Regions from separate parts of the Streptococcus sp. 11273D007BT genome, predicted to be linked through region 2. Evidence: riboswitches for the same ligand, from Rfam matches in the RefSeq annotation. Region 2 holds a riboswitch; the other holds the start of a gene.
The links. Region 2 has a riboswitch for preQ1 ahead of ACEE75_RS03885 (QueT transporter family protein). Riboswitches for the same ligand answer to the same signal wherever they lie in the genome.

Region 1 (5,790 bases), 750 kb from region 2:
CGTTTCCCGCAAAATTTTGACCTGTTCAAATTCTGACATAGCTTCCATTGCACCGATAACAATCAAAAAATCCATGATATCTTCAGCTTTTTGTAAATAGGTTATCGCACCTTTTTTTCGCTCAATCACCTTAGCATCTAACATAAATTTTTTCATCAAATTCGCCAAATCTTCCGCATGGTCTAAATAAACTGAAAAAATCTCTAATTGGTATTTACCAGTCTCTGGGTCTCTGACGCTACCATTGGACAAAAATGCTCCTCGTAAATAGGCTCGCCCTTTTTCATCGTCATTTAAAATCTCAGGCTCAATACCTGTTTCAATGCCAAAGAATGAATCGGCTAATTTCAAATCAGCTAAAATGGCCTCAACATTTTCCTCTAAAAAAACTGTATAAACACGATTTTTTCTAAGATTGGTCTTTTGATGGTATTTAATTTCTGCCTGTGTGTGATAAAACCTCTCTAGTAAGGCATAGAGATGGCGAGCTATTTTTGCATTCTCACTTGTAATAGAAAGCGTTAAGCCTGAACCTGATAATCCTAAACTTCCAGACATCTTAATCATGGCAGAAAGCTCACTTTTATCCTGATGAACCAGTTGCAGTAGCTCTTCTTTTACTTTGATGGTAAAAGTCATTTTCTCACCTGAATAATCCGAAGCAACTCCTCAACCACCAAGTCTCCGTGATGGAAAGCTCCGCCTTTTTCTAAACGTAAAAAATTTGAGGACACCACGCGAGGAACTTCTTTTCTTAGTCCTTGAAAATCGTGTTCAACCTGTACAAGATACTCATCAAAACGATTAGAATCCATGTAAGCCTGCGGAACTTTTTCAATATTGACTAAAACTGTATCAATAAATGGTTGTCCTAAGTGTTCATGTAAGACGCGAACATGATCTGCATCTGTAAAATGCTCAGTTTCACCGTATTGTGTCATAATATTGCAGACATAAGCAACTTCTGCTTGGGTTTTTAACAAGGCCTGCCCAATTTCTTTAATCACAAGATTAGGTAAAATCGAGGTAAATAAAGAGCCAGGTCCTAACACAATCATGTCACTTTCCATAATCGCCTCAACTACCTTACGACTAGCAGTAGGCTCATCATCGTTATAGGAATTTGTCACAAAAACATGATCATTCATCCCCTTATAATTAGCAATATGGCTCTCTCCGACCACTTCATGACCATCTTTGAAAATCGCATGGAGGGTCAAAGGATTTTCACTGGAGGGATAGATTTTACCTGTTGTATGAAAAAACTTAGTCAAAATCTGCATGGCGTTATAAGTTGAGCCCTGCATTTCTGAAATACCTGCAATAATGAGATTTCCCAAAGGATGACCAGATAAAGCGCCATCATTTTCAGCGAAACGATACTGAAAGATTTTCTCATAAAATTTAGGCATGTCGCTCATGGCTACTAACACATTTCTCAAATCACCTGGTGGGGTTAATTGCATCGCACTACGCAGTTCACCCGAACTCCCTCCATCATCAGCTACTGTGACAATAGCGGTCAAATCCACATCAAAATGGCGAAGGCTATTAAGAATGACAGGAATACCTGTTCCGCCACCTATTATTGTTATCTTAGGTTTTCTCATGAACGATTCACCGTTTCCTTACGTCTATCCTTATCACGATGACTTTCATTAACATGCCAATCTTTAGATAAATCATTTGCTAAGCGTCTGGCAAAAGCAACACTGCGATGTTGTCCTCCTGTACATCCAATTGCAATGGTCAGTACTGATTTTCCTTCTTTTTGATAGCCAGGCAATATCGGCTGCAACAAGCCTTTTAAGTTTTGATAGAAATCTTCTGATTCTGGGTGATTCATAACATAGTCCGATACTTCTTGATCGAGTCCTGTTTTTTCACGAAGCTCTACTTGGTAATAAGGGTTAGGTAGAAAACGCACATCAAATACAAGGTCTGCATCTAGAGGTAGACCGTATTTAAAGCCAAAGCTCATCACTTCTATACGAAATTGATTCACTTGCTCTTTAGCAGAAAACTGCTCAGTAATGGCTTTTCTTAGATGACGTGGGGTCAATTCTGTTGTATCCACAACATTTTGACTCATGCTTTTCAAAGGAGCTAGTAATTCCCGTTCCAACTCAATGCCATCCAAGACACGTCCATCTGCGGCTAAAGGGTGGCTACGGCGCGTTTCTTTATAACGTGACACCAATTCACCATCTGTTGCATCCAAAAAGAGAATTTTAAAGTTGATGTTATCATTACTTTCAATTTTATCTAAAATACTATTGATTTCTGAAAAAAATTGACGACTGCGCATATCCACAACCAAGGCAACCTTATCATAGTCACTGCCATGCTCAATTAAGTCTAAAAATTTCGGTACGAGCGCTGGTGGCATATTGTCTATTGTAAAATAACCTAAATCCTCAAATGACTGGATAGCCACAGTTTTTCCTGCTCCACTCATTCCAGTGACAATCACAAGATTGATTTGATGTTCAGACATTGAAACTTCCCCTCTTCTATCTTTTAATCTACTATTGCCATTATAACATATTCCTAACCTGAAACCTATGTCATAAAAACAATAAAAAGGAGATTTCTCTCCTTTTAACCTAGATAAGCAATCACTTCAATCTCTACCTTGACATCCTTAGGTAATCTTGCCACCTCTACTGCTGATCGTGCTGGAAAATCAGCTTTAAAAGCTGTCTGATAGACACTATTAAACGCAACAAAATCATTCATGTCACTTAAGAAACAGGTTGTCTTGACCACATGATCAAAATCTGTTCCCGCCTCCTCTAAAATAGCTGAGATATTTTTTAAAACCTGTTTGGTTTGTTCCTCAATTGTTTCACCGATAATCTCGCCTGTTTCTGGAGAGAGAGGAACTTGTCCAGAAGCAAATAGCAAGTTACCTGCCACTTTCGCTTGAACATAAGGGCCAATTGCTTTTGGGGCCTGATCTGTATGAATTGTCTTAACCATATCATTCTCCTTAACTTTAATAGCTTTATTTTAACAAAATCGTCAGAAAATTTCCACGATTTAGCGAACGAATCTCATCTTTACAGATGAATGATTTAATAGTAAAATATATCTATGCAAATAAATTAGGACAATGATCCTAGACTGGTTCGAAAACTTCCCAGAATAAAAAACTAAGTCGCATCATTATTTTGATTAAACTAGTTTTTGTGGAGTATTGGGTTTTACCCGCTCCATTTCTTTTTGCTGTACTGGGAGAGAGAATGAACCTTATTTAAACTGTTCATTCTCTCTTTTTATTATCCCTAATTTTATCTTAGAAAGGTTAAATATGACGAAACAACACGTTATTATCGACTGTGATCCAGGTATTGATGACGCTCTTGCCCTCATCTACGCCCTCAAACACCCTAATTTAGAAGTTGTTGCCATTACCATTGTATGCGGAAATGTTCCTAGTCAGCTTGGATTTGAAAATTGTGCCCTCATCTTAGAACTTGTCAATAGACTAGACATTCCCATCTATATAGGCGCAGAAACTCCTCTGAAACGCCCCTTTATCTCTGCTCAAGACACACATGGTATGGATGGTTTAGGTGAAACTTTTTTAAAACGAAACTGTAATAAAAGACCTGAGACCACCAAGGCAGATGACTATCTAGCAGATTACTTTAAGCAAAAACAAGATACCGCCATTCTAGCTTTAGGTCCACTGACTAATATCGCTTTAGCCTTAGAAAAAAATAAGGATTTAGGCGAAAACTGCTCTCGCTTTATCAGCATGGGAGGTAACTTTAAATCAAATGGCAATTGCTCTCCTGTGGCAGAATACAACTATTGGTGCGATCCTCATGCAGCAAACTTTGTTTTCAAGCACCTTAAAAGATGCGTTGAAATGGTAGGTCTTGATGTCACCCGAAAAATTGTTCTTAGCCCAAATCATCTAGAGTACTTAAAAAAGTTTCCTTCTGAACTAACTTCCTTTATTGAAAAAATCACTCGCTTTTACTTCGACTTTCATTGGAAGTATGAACATCTCTTAGGTTGTGTCATCAATGATCCACTGGCGCTAGCTTATCTTATTGATCCCAATATTTGTCATGGTTTTACCAGCTACACTGATATTGTCACAGATGGTATCGCACTGGGACAAAGTATTGTTGATGCTCAGCATTTTTATCAAAAAGACAGCAATAGTAAAATCTTAACAGAGGTTGATACCCTTAGATTTTGGCAAGATTTTTTGACCACAATCTTAGACCAACCAAAAGAGGTCATCTCACAGGACATTTTACAGTTTAATCTCGGAGGTTTCTATGAAAACTAGACAAAAAACTCATCTTATTATCTTTATCGCCCTTGCAATTGCCCTTAACTATGTCGGCAGCAACATTGCTCTCTTTTTAAAACTTCCTATCTATCTTGACATGGTTGGGAGTCTTCTTATCGCTCTATTATTTGGACCATGGCTTGGAGCTTTAACAGCTATTTTAAGTGCCCTATTAAGTTGGCTGACAACAGATATCTTTGCCATTTACTATGCTCCCGTTGCAATTGTGACCGTTTTTCTAGCTGGCTTTATGTTTAGAAAAAAAGCAGAGCTCAAACGATTGGCGATCCTAACCATCCCACTCTCTCTAATTGGAACACTTATTTCTGCCAGTATAACTGTCGTCCTTTTTAAAGGCATCACCTCAAGTGGCTCCAGTCTTCTAGCTCAAATCTTTCATGCTATGGGGATGAATCTAACAACTAGCTTAATCATGGTCCAAATCCTAACCGATTATCTCGATCGCCTAGTCAGTTTAACGCTTGTATTTGTTCTCATCAAACAACTCAAAGATCAACTCAGCTTCCAACTGTTAAAAGAAAAATAACTCGCAACCGCCTTAGAAACTAGTCTTTCTAAGGTTTTTTTATATAAAAATCCCCCTCTTGTAAAACCTAGACGACCTAGTTACTGATGAGGGGGATGTTATTTTCTTATATTGTCATTTAGTTTTTCTTTTATTACTGCATTAACTGGCCTTATCTAACTCCAGTTAGGCCTACGGCTCATTTCTGGTGCTAAAAGTAAACTAAAAGACGATAAATAATCCATTAGCTCAAGCTAATCTGTAATTTTAATAAAGGGTTTACCTTTATGTGCTGTATCATCTTTATCTGTACTTGCTTCTGAAAAAATACGACTGACAGGATACCACTCTGTTTTTCCTGTATAAGGATCTGATACAAGAGTTTGACCATTTTGGTAGCCTTTTAAAACAATTTCATGAGACCCTGTTGCCACAAACTTATTATATTGAACAGCTGCAACAACATAATGCCCTTCTTTTAGAGCATCCTCTAAAGCTGACTGGCTGTTTAATACGGTTGTATTTAAGCCCCAATTTTTACTTGCTTCAAAAATTCCAAGACTAGACGTTCCTATAAAGTATTTGTTGAAATGATTGGTCTGATGATATAGGTAATTAGCAACCGTAGTTGGTTTGATATCCTGGTTAGTCAGAGATGAGAAAACCATTGATAAGGCAGTTGGCACGCAACCAGCTGTTGCCAAGTTAAACAAACCATATTGAAGACCTCCCCAACGTCCATCTCGTTGGCTATAGACAGGCATTTCATAACGATTTCGTTCAACATATTGTGTACTTGATGCTAAAAACTGCATTTTACCGTCTAGTTTTTGATAGACATGAATCATATAATTTCCAGCATCTGCATACTGCTTACTATCAAATGTTGCTTCATAAGTTGTTGGGCTAACTGCTTTTGCACCATACCATTTCAAGTCGTCTTGTCCATTTT
Region 2 (5,790 bases):
CCTAAACCATCAATTTCAGCAATCTTTTCTTTCTCAGCTTGAACCAGTACTGAAATAGAGCCAAATTCCTCCAAAAGTTGCTTACTGACCTTAGCACCAACATGGCGAATCCCTAAACCAAATAATAACTTTTCAGCAGAATTTGCTTTAGAAGATTGAATCGCATCATAAAACTTCTGAGCAGATTTTTCCTTGACACCATCTAGTTGCAAGAAATCTTCAACTTTTAATTGATAAAGGTCTGCCACATCATGAATCAAACCAGCTTGATAAAGTTTTTCCATTACTGATGGGCCTAAACCAACGATATTCATCGCATCTCGACTAGCAAAATGTTCTAGACGTGCTAAAATTTGACTAGGACAAAGTGGGTTAATACAGCGTAGAGCGACCTCATCATCATAATGTTGTAGCTGACTTTGACAAGATGGACATTGTTGCGGAATCAACATGGGTTCTTGTTGAGCACGCTTAGACATGACCACATTTAAAACTGCTGGGATAATATCGCCTGCTTTATACACCACTACCGTATCTCCGATGCGGATATCTTTTTCTGCAATATAATCCACATTGTGTAGCGTGGCACGACTTACTGTTGTCCCTGCTAACTGTACTGGCGTAAGATTGGCGGTCGGTGTGACAACACCTGTTCGTCCAACAGTCCAATCCACTGATAAGATTTCTGCTTCCTTTTCTTCAGCAGGAAATTTATAAGCTACGGCCCAACGTGGTGCTTTAACAGTAAATCCTAGCTCCTCTTGCATAGCTAAGTCATTTACTTTAATCACGATGCCGTCAATATCGTAAGGCAGTTGATCTCGTTTGTTTTGAATATCTTGGATAAAGGCCCAAATGTCAGCCATATTCGATGAAACAAGACGAGTAGGATTAACCTCAAATCCTAAGTGTTCAAATTGCTGCAAAACACTTTCTTGGCTAACTTGATCTGTAGGTCCTGCCTCTTGGTACAAGAAAGTTGCCAGATTTCTTTTAGCCACTACTCCTGTATCTAGCTGACGAAGTGTCCCTGCTGCAGCGTTCCTTGGGTTGGCAAACTCCGCCTCACCATTGGCTTGACGCTCTAAGTTAATCTTATCAAAAGAAGCTTTTGGCAAATAACACTCCCCGCGTACAGTGATATCGATCGGCTCAGTCAGAGTAAGAGGAATATCACGAACACGTTTTAAGTTTTCTGTAATGTCCTCACCCACACGACCATCTCCCCGTGTTGCACCTACGCTTAGAACTCCCGAAGTATAGGTCAAAGAAATCGATAGACCATCAATTTTTAATTCGGCTAAGTAAGATGCCTTTGGAAATTCTTTTTTCACCCTTTGATCAAATGCCTCTAATTCGTCACGCGAAAAAGCATCCTGCAATGAAAACAGAGGATAGAGGTGTTCATGTTTTCTAAAGCCCTCTAAGACAAGCCCTCCTACTCGGTGAGTCGGACTATCTGGCAAAATCTCATCAGGATAAGCTTCTTCCAAGGCTACCAATTCACGATACAACTGATCATATTGCGCATCAGAAACGGTGGGCTTGTCAAGTGTATAGTATTCTTTGGCGTACTGATTTAAGCGGTCCACCAATTTTTTCATTTGATTCTTCATATCTTTTATTTTAACATATTTTACCGTTTCAAAATAAAAAAGACTTCCAAATTTGGAAGTTTTTTAGCGAATTTTAAGCCTCAAAATCAATTCGTTGAGATAATTTTTCAATCACTATAGCACCAATCAAAAGTGAAGCTAACTCTCCTATCGCAGTGGTAAACCAAGTCAAAAGAAAAGGAAGACCTGCAATCACTTTTAACTCCAAGGCTATGGTAAACATAGAAGCTGCAAAAAAGAAAGAAAAGTAAACAAAGGCTTTGTTAAGTAAGCCACTAAACAATTGTTCTTGACGATAGCGTCCAAAAAGATAGACTCCCAAGGTCACAAACAATAGCGTTGACCCTCCTCCGACAAAGACATCTAACCAACCATAGGTAAAAAAGTTGGCAATCATACAGCCTAGAGTCACTGCAATAATATACTTACGATGATAAAAAGCAAGGAAGTTTAACATCTCAGATACACGAAACTGATATGCTCCATAACTAATAGCGTTTAAAGGAGGCGTCACGGTCAATACAACATAAAGTGCAGCCACAATGGCAATCTGAGTGAGATCTTTTACTGATAATTTCATAATTCTCCTTTAGCGGTCATGCCGCGTCTAATATGCTTGGTGAAAGGGAAATAAGCACCAAGGGTTGCTCTAGCAACGTTTTCTAGTATAGCATATTTTTTATTTTTTTGATATAGTATCCTTATGAAAAAATTTATATCTAGTGAAGTTTTTAAATATCTCTTTTTTGGAGTTCTAGCAACCCTCGTCTATATGGTAACACGCATGGCTTTCTTTGCTATCACACATCAAGCTACTCTTTCAGCCGTTATTGCAAATATAACCGCTGTTGTCTTTGCATTTTTCACCAACGACTATTTTGTCTTTAACCAAGTTAGAACAGGCTGGATGGGGCGATTTGTCAAGTTTTTTGTAGCACGACTCTCAACACTGGCCTTAGATCTTGTTTTAGCTTATCTGTTGGTTGAGCGATTCCCACAAATTATCGGACAATTTGTTAACCACAATCTACAGGTCGTCAATGCGATTGAAACCTTATTTGCACAAGTTTTAATTATCGTTTTAAATTATATCATCAGTAAACTACTCATTTTCAAGGATAAGCATTAAAGAGGATGGAACGCCCATCCTCTTTTTGTCTATTTTTATAACCAATTTTTCTCTTGAGCAATCAAGAGAGCATCTGTGCGATTATGGGCATCCAGTTTTGTCATTAGGCTGGTAACGTAGTTTCTGACAGTACCATTTGATAAAAACAACTCTTTTGCAATGTCTTGATTTGACAAGCCTCGTGCAATGCCTTGTAGAACATCTCTTTCTCTTTGACTGAGGGGATTACTTGAAAAAGCCATTTCATCAACCAATTCAGGAGAATAGTCTTTCTGACCAGATAAGACCTTGTGGATAGTGGTCATCAACTCCGTAGTTGACCGATCTTTTAAGACATAAGCATCTACTTGAGCTTTTAGCGCTCTTGTAAAGTAGCCTGTACGCTTAAAGGTTGTGACAATCACGACTTTCATCTCTTTATGCTCTCTAATCCACTCTAAGACCTCTAGACCTGTCATTTTAGGCATTTCAATATCCAAAATCGCCACATCTACCTCTTCTTTTTCTAGGAGGCTAATGGCTTCTTGCCCATTTCCTGCTTGAAAAACAGCATCAACATCGTCTTCCATCAATAAGAGTTGACAAAGGGCATCACGCAGCATTGATTGGTCTTCTGCTACCAATAATTTCATCTCCTACTCCTTTCTAAAAGGAAGGCTGAGACGCACACAAGTTGGATTGTGGCGTGATAAAACCTCCACCTCTCCTTTGATTAAGGACAACCGATTTTTTAGCGACTGCAGTTCATCCTCACTTTGACTAGAAAATCCTTGACCATCATCTGCCATCTCAACGATCAAATAGTCTCCCTCATCTGCTAGGCTCAGCTTTGCTTGACGAGCAGAGGCGTGTTTAATGACATTATTAGCCAATTCACGCACCATCATGGTTAGACTAGATTGAAGGACTGGAGAGAGGTTTTGACTATCATAATCTTTTTTTATTACCAGCTCAATCTCTGCTAGTTCAAAAACTTGTCGTAAGCACTCTAGTTCTTCATCCAGACTTCTATATTTTAGTTGATTGACAATTGTTCTGACGTCAGCCATGCTTTTTCTACTTGTTGCATTTAAATCGGACAACTCCTTTTTAACCGCCATAAGATTTCCTTTATCCAATTGCTTTAAGGCTAGTTCTGTCTTAATAGTCATCGTAGCAAAAACATGGCCCAAAGTATCATGAAGATCCTGCCCGATACGGTTACGTTCATTTTCCGCAATCAAGAGATTGATAGAAGCGTTTTGCTCCTGCAGTTTTTGCTCTGCTTTTTCCTTAGACAATTGCATCCGTCCACCAAAAAACATGGCTAAAGCAAAGGCATGAAGAATAAACATAAAGAGAGTAATATCTAGACCGTAAGGACCAACCATACTCCATATCAACAAACTAATCAACAAACCCACATAAGATACCGTCCGATAAGTCCACTTATCCTCACTATAATGCCAAGTCAAGAGGTTTGAGAGATTAAAGAGAAATAGGGAAAATTGAATATTACCCGCAAAACTCATATAAGCAATGTAGGCTAAGAGGTAAATCCAGGCTACCTTTTCATAAGTGTGGTTTTGTGTATAAAGTAGTGAGATATAAACACCACCAAACAGTACCGTCGCAAATACAATAAAAGGATAAATGGCTAAGTGAGCCGTATAATATAAAGGAAAAACCAGAAAAAGCAAGCCCAAGAAATACATGGGCGAGACTTTTCTTTTCTGAAACACGCTACTTCACCTCGCTTCTTTTCTGAATCATCATTGCTGTTCCTAAGAAAATTATGGCATAAGTCAGCACAATAAACAAGGACTTCCAGATAAAATCATGCTTTTCTGCATAAGTGACAACTAAGTGATTGACATAATAACCTGGTGTCAGACGACAAATCTCTTGAACCCAATCTGGAAAAAGGCTAATCGGCATCCAAGATCCGCCCATAATCGCTAAGACAAAATAGGTCAAGTTAGCAACAACTGACATGGTTTGCTCAGATTTAAAGAGACTTAACAACAAGCCCAAGGCTAAATACATAAGAGCGGTTATCAGTAGTAAAATAGCTGACACCAACCACCTCTCTCCTGTCATACGCACATCTCGCACTAAAGCACCAACTAAAAAGACAGCCATAATAGAGCAGATGAAACAGAGATAAACACGAAAGAGTTTTGACAAATAATAACGGGACAGGCTAATAGGAGAGTGCTCAATAAAAGACAGCCAGTTATTTTTTCGATCCTCTGATAACATCATAGGAAAGGTAAACAGTGCAAAACCTGACATCGAAAAAGCTGTCATGGTCAACATATAAGATTGCACAAAGGCTTTTTGAGCTACTGGATCATCTAGTTGTACCGTTGATGAAAAAATCAAAAAGAAAACCAAAGGCATCCCTATAGATAAGAGAAAGGTTCCTAAACTTCTGGATAATTTTATTCCCTCAATTTTTAATAATGGTATCATGATTACTCCTCCCTTGTCTGATCAAATAAAGTATTAAGCAGGGTTTTATTTTGTACTTCTATATCTGAAATACGGCAACCTCTGGCTTGTAAGGCAGTCCAAACTGTCTCAATCTCTTTTGTTTTAAAACAAAGTCGATCTTGCTTGATAACCTGATCATAAATCCACTCTGGTCGAATCGCATCTGAAAAACGCTGATCAACAGTCACTTCTTTTTCATTTTCTTCACTGCGCATAGCATGAGGGGTCGTGTCTCGCCACAACTTCCCTTGATGCAACACCAAGATACGATCTGCTGTATGCTCCACCTCTTCGATATAATGGCTGGAATAAAAGATTGTAACACCTTGCTCTTTCAAGTCAGCAATAATCTCCCAAAAGCGTTGACGAGTAGAGGTATCCATACCTGCTGTCGGCTCATCTAAAAAAAGAATTTTAGGTTTACCAATCAAGCAAAGAACAAACGCTAACAAACGCCTTTGCCCCCCTGATAATTTTTGTGACAATTGATTTTTTTGCTCTTCAGAGAAACAAAGTAAGGCGTCTATCTCACCATCCGTCAAACTATCTTTATAAATGGCTTGAAAGAAT

Region 1: linked by a shared signal. The riboswitch ahead of ACEE75_RS07635 (nucleoside hydrolase) and the one ahead of ACEE75_RS03885 (QueT transporter family protein) in region 2 are both predicted to bind preQ1.

What each region holds. Positions count from the first base shown of each region.
Region 1 covers NZ_JBPWPE010000001.1:1,491,119-1,496,908, forward strand. The annotation lists gene whiA (DNA-binding protein WhiA) at 1-639, opposite strand, end outside; gene ACEE75_RS07620 (YvcK family protein) at 636-1,610, opposite strand; gene rapZ (RNase adapter RapZ) at 1,607-2,497, opposite strand; gene ACEE75_RS07630 (RidA family protein) at 2,602-2,982, opposite strand; PreQ1 riboswitch class I at 3,121-3,165, shown strand; gene ACEE75_RS07635 (nucleoside hydrolase) at 3,314-4,309, shown strand; gene ACEE75_RS07640 (ECF transporter S component) at 4,299-4,859, shown strand; gene ACEE75_RS07645 (GBS Bsp-like repeat-containing protein) at 5,093-5,790, opposite strand, start outside.
Region 2 covers NZ_JBPWPE010000001.1:738,477-744,266, reverse strand. The annotation lists gene ligA (NAD-dependent DNA ligase LigA) at 1-1,616, opposite strand, end outside; gene ACEE75_RS03885 (QueT transporter family protein) at 1,690-2,199, opposite strand; PreQ1 riboswitch class II at 2,194-2,291, opposite strand; gene ACEE75_RS03880 (GtrA family protein) at 2,320-2,745, shown strand; gene ACEE75_RS03875 (response regulator) at 2,781-3,377, opposite strand; gene ACEE75_RS03870 (sensor histidine kinase) at 3,381-4,466, opposite strand; gene ACEE75_RS03865 (ABC transporter permease) at 4,468-5,199, opposite strand; gene ACEE75_RS03860 (ABC transporter ATP-binding protein) at 5,202-5,790, opposite strand, start outside.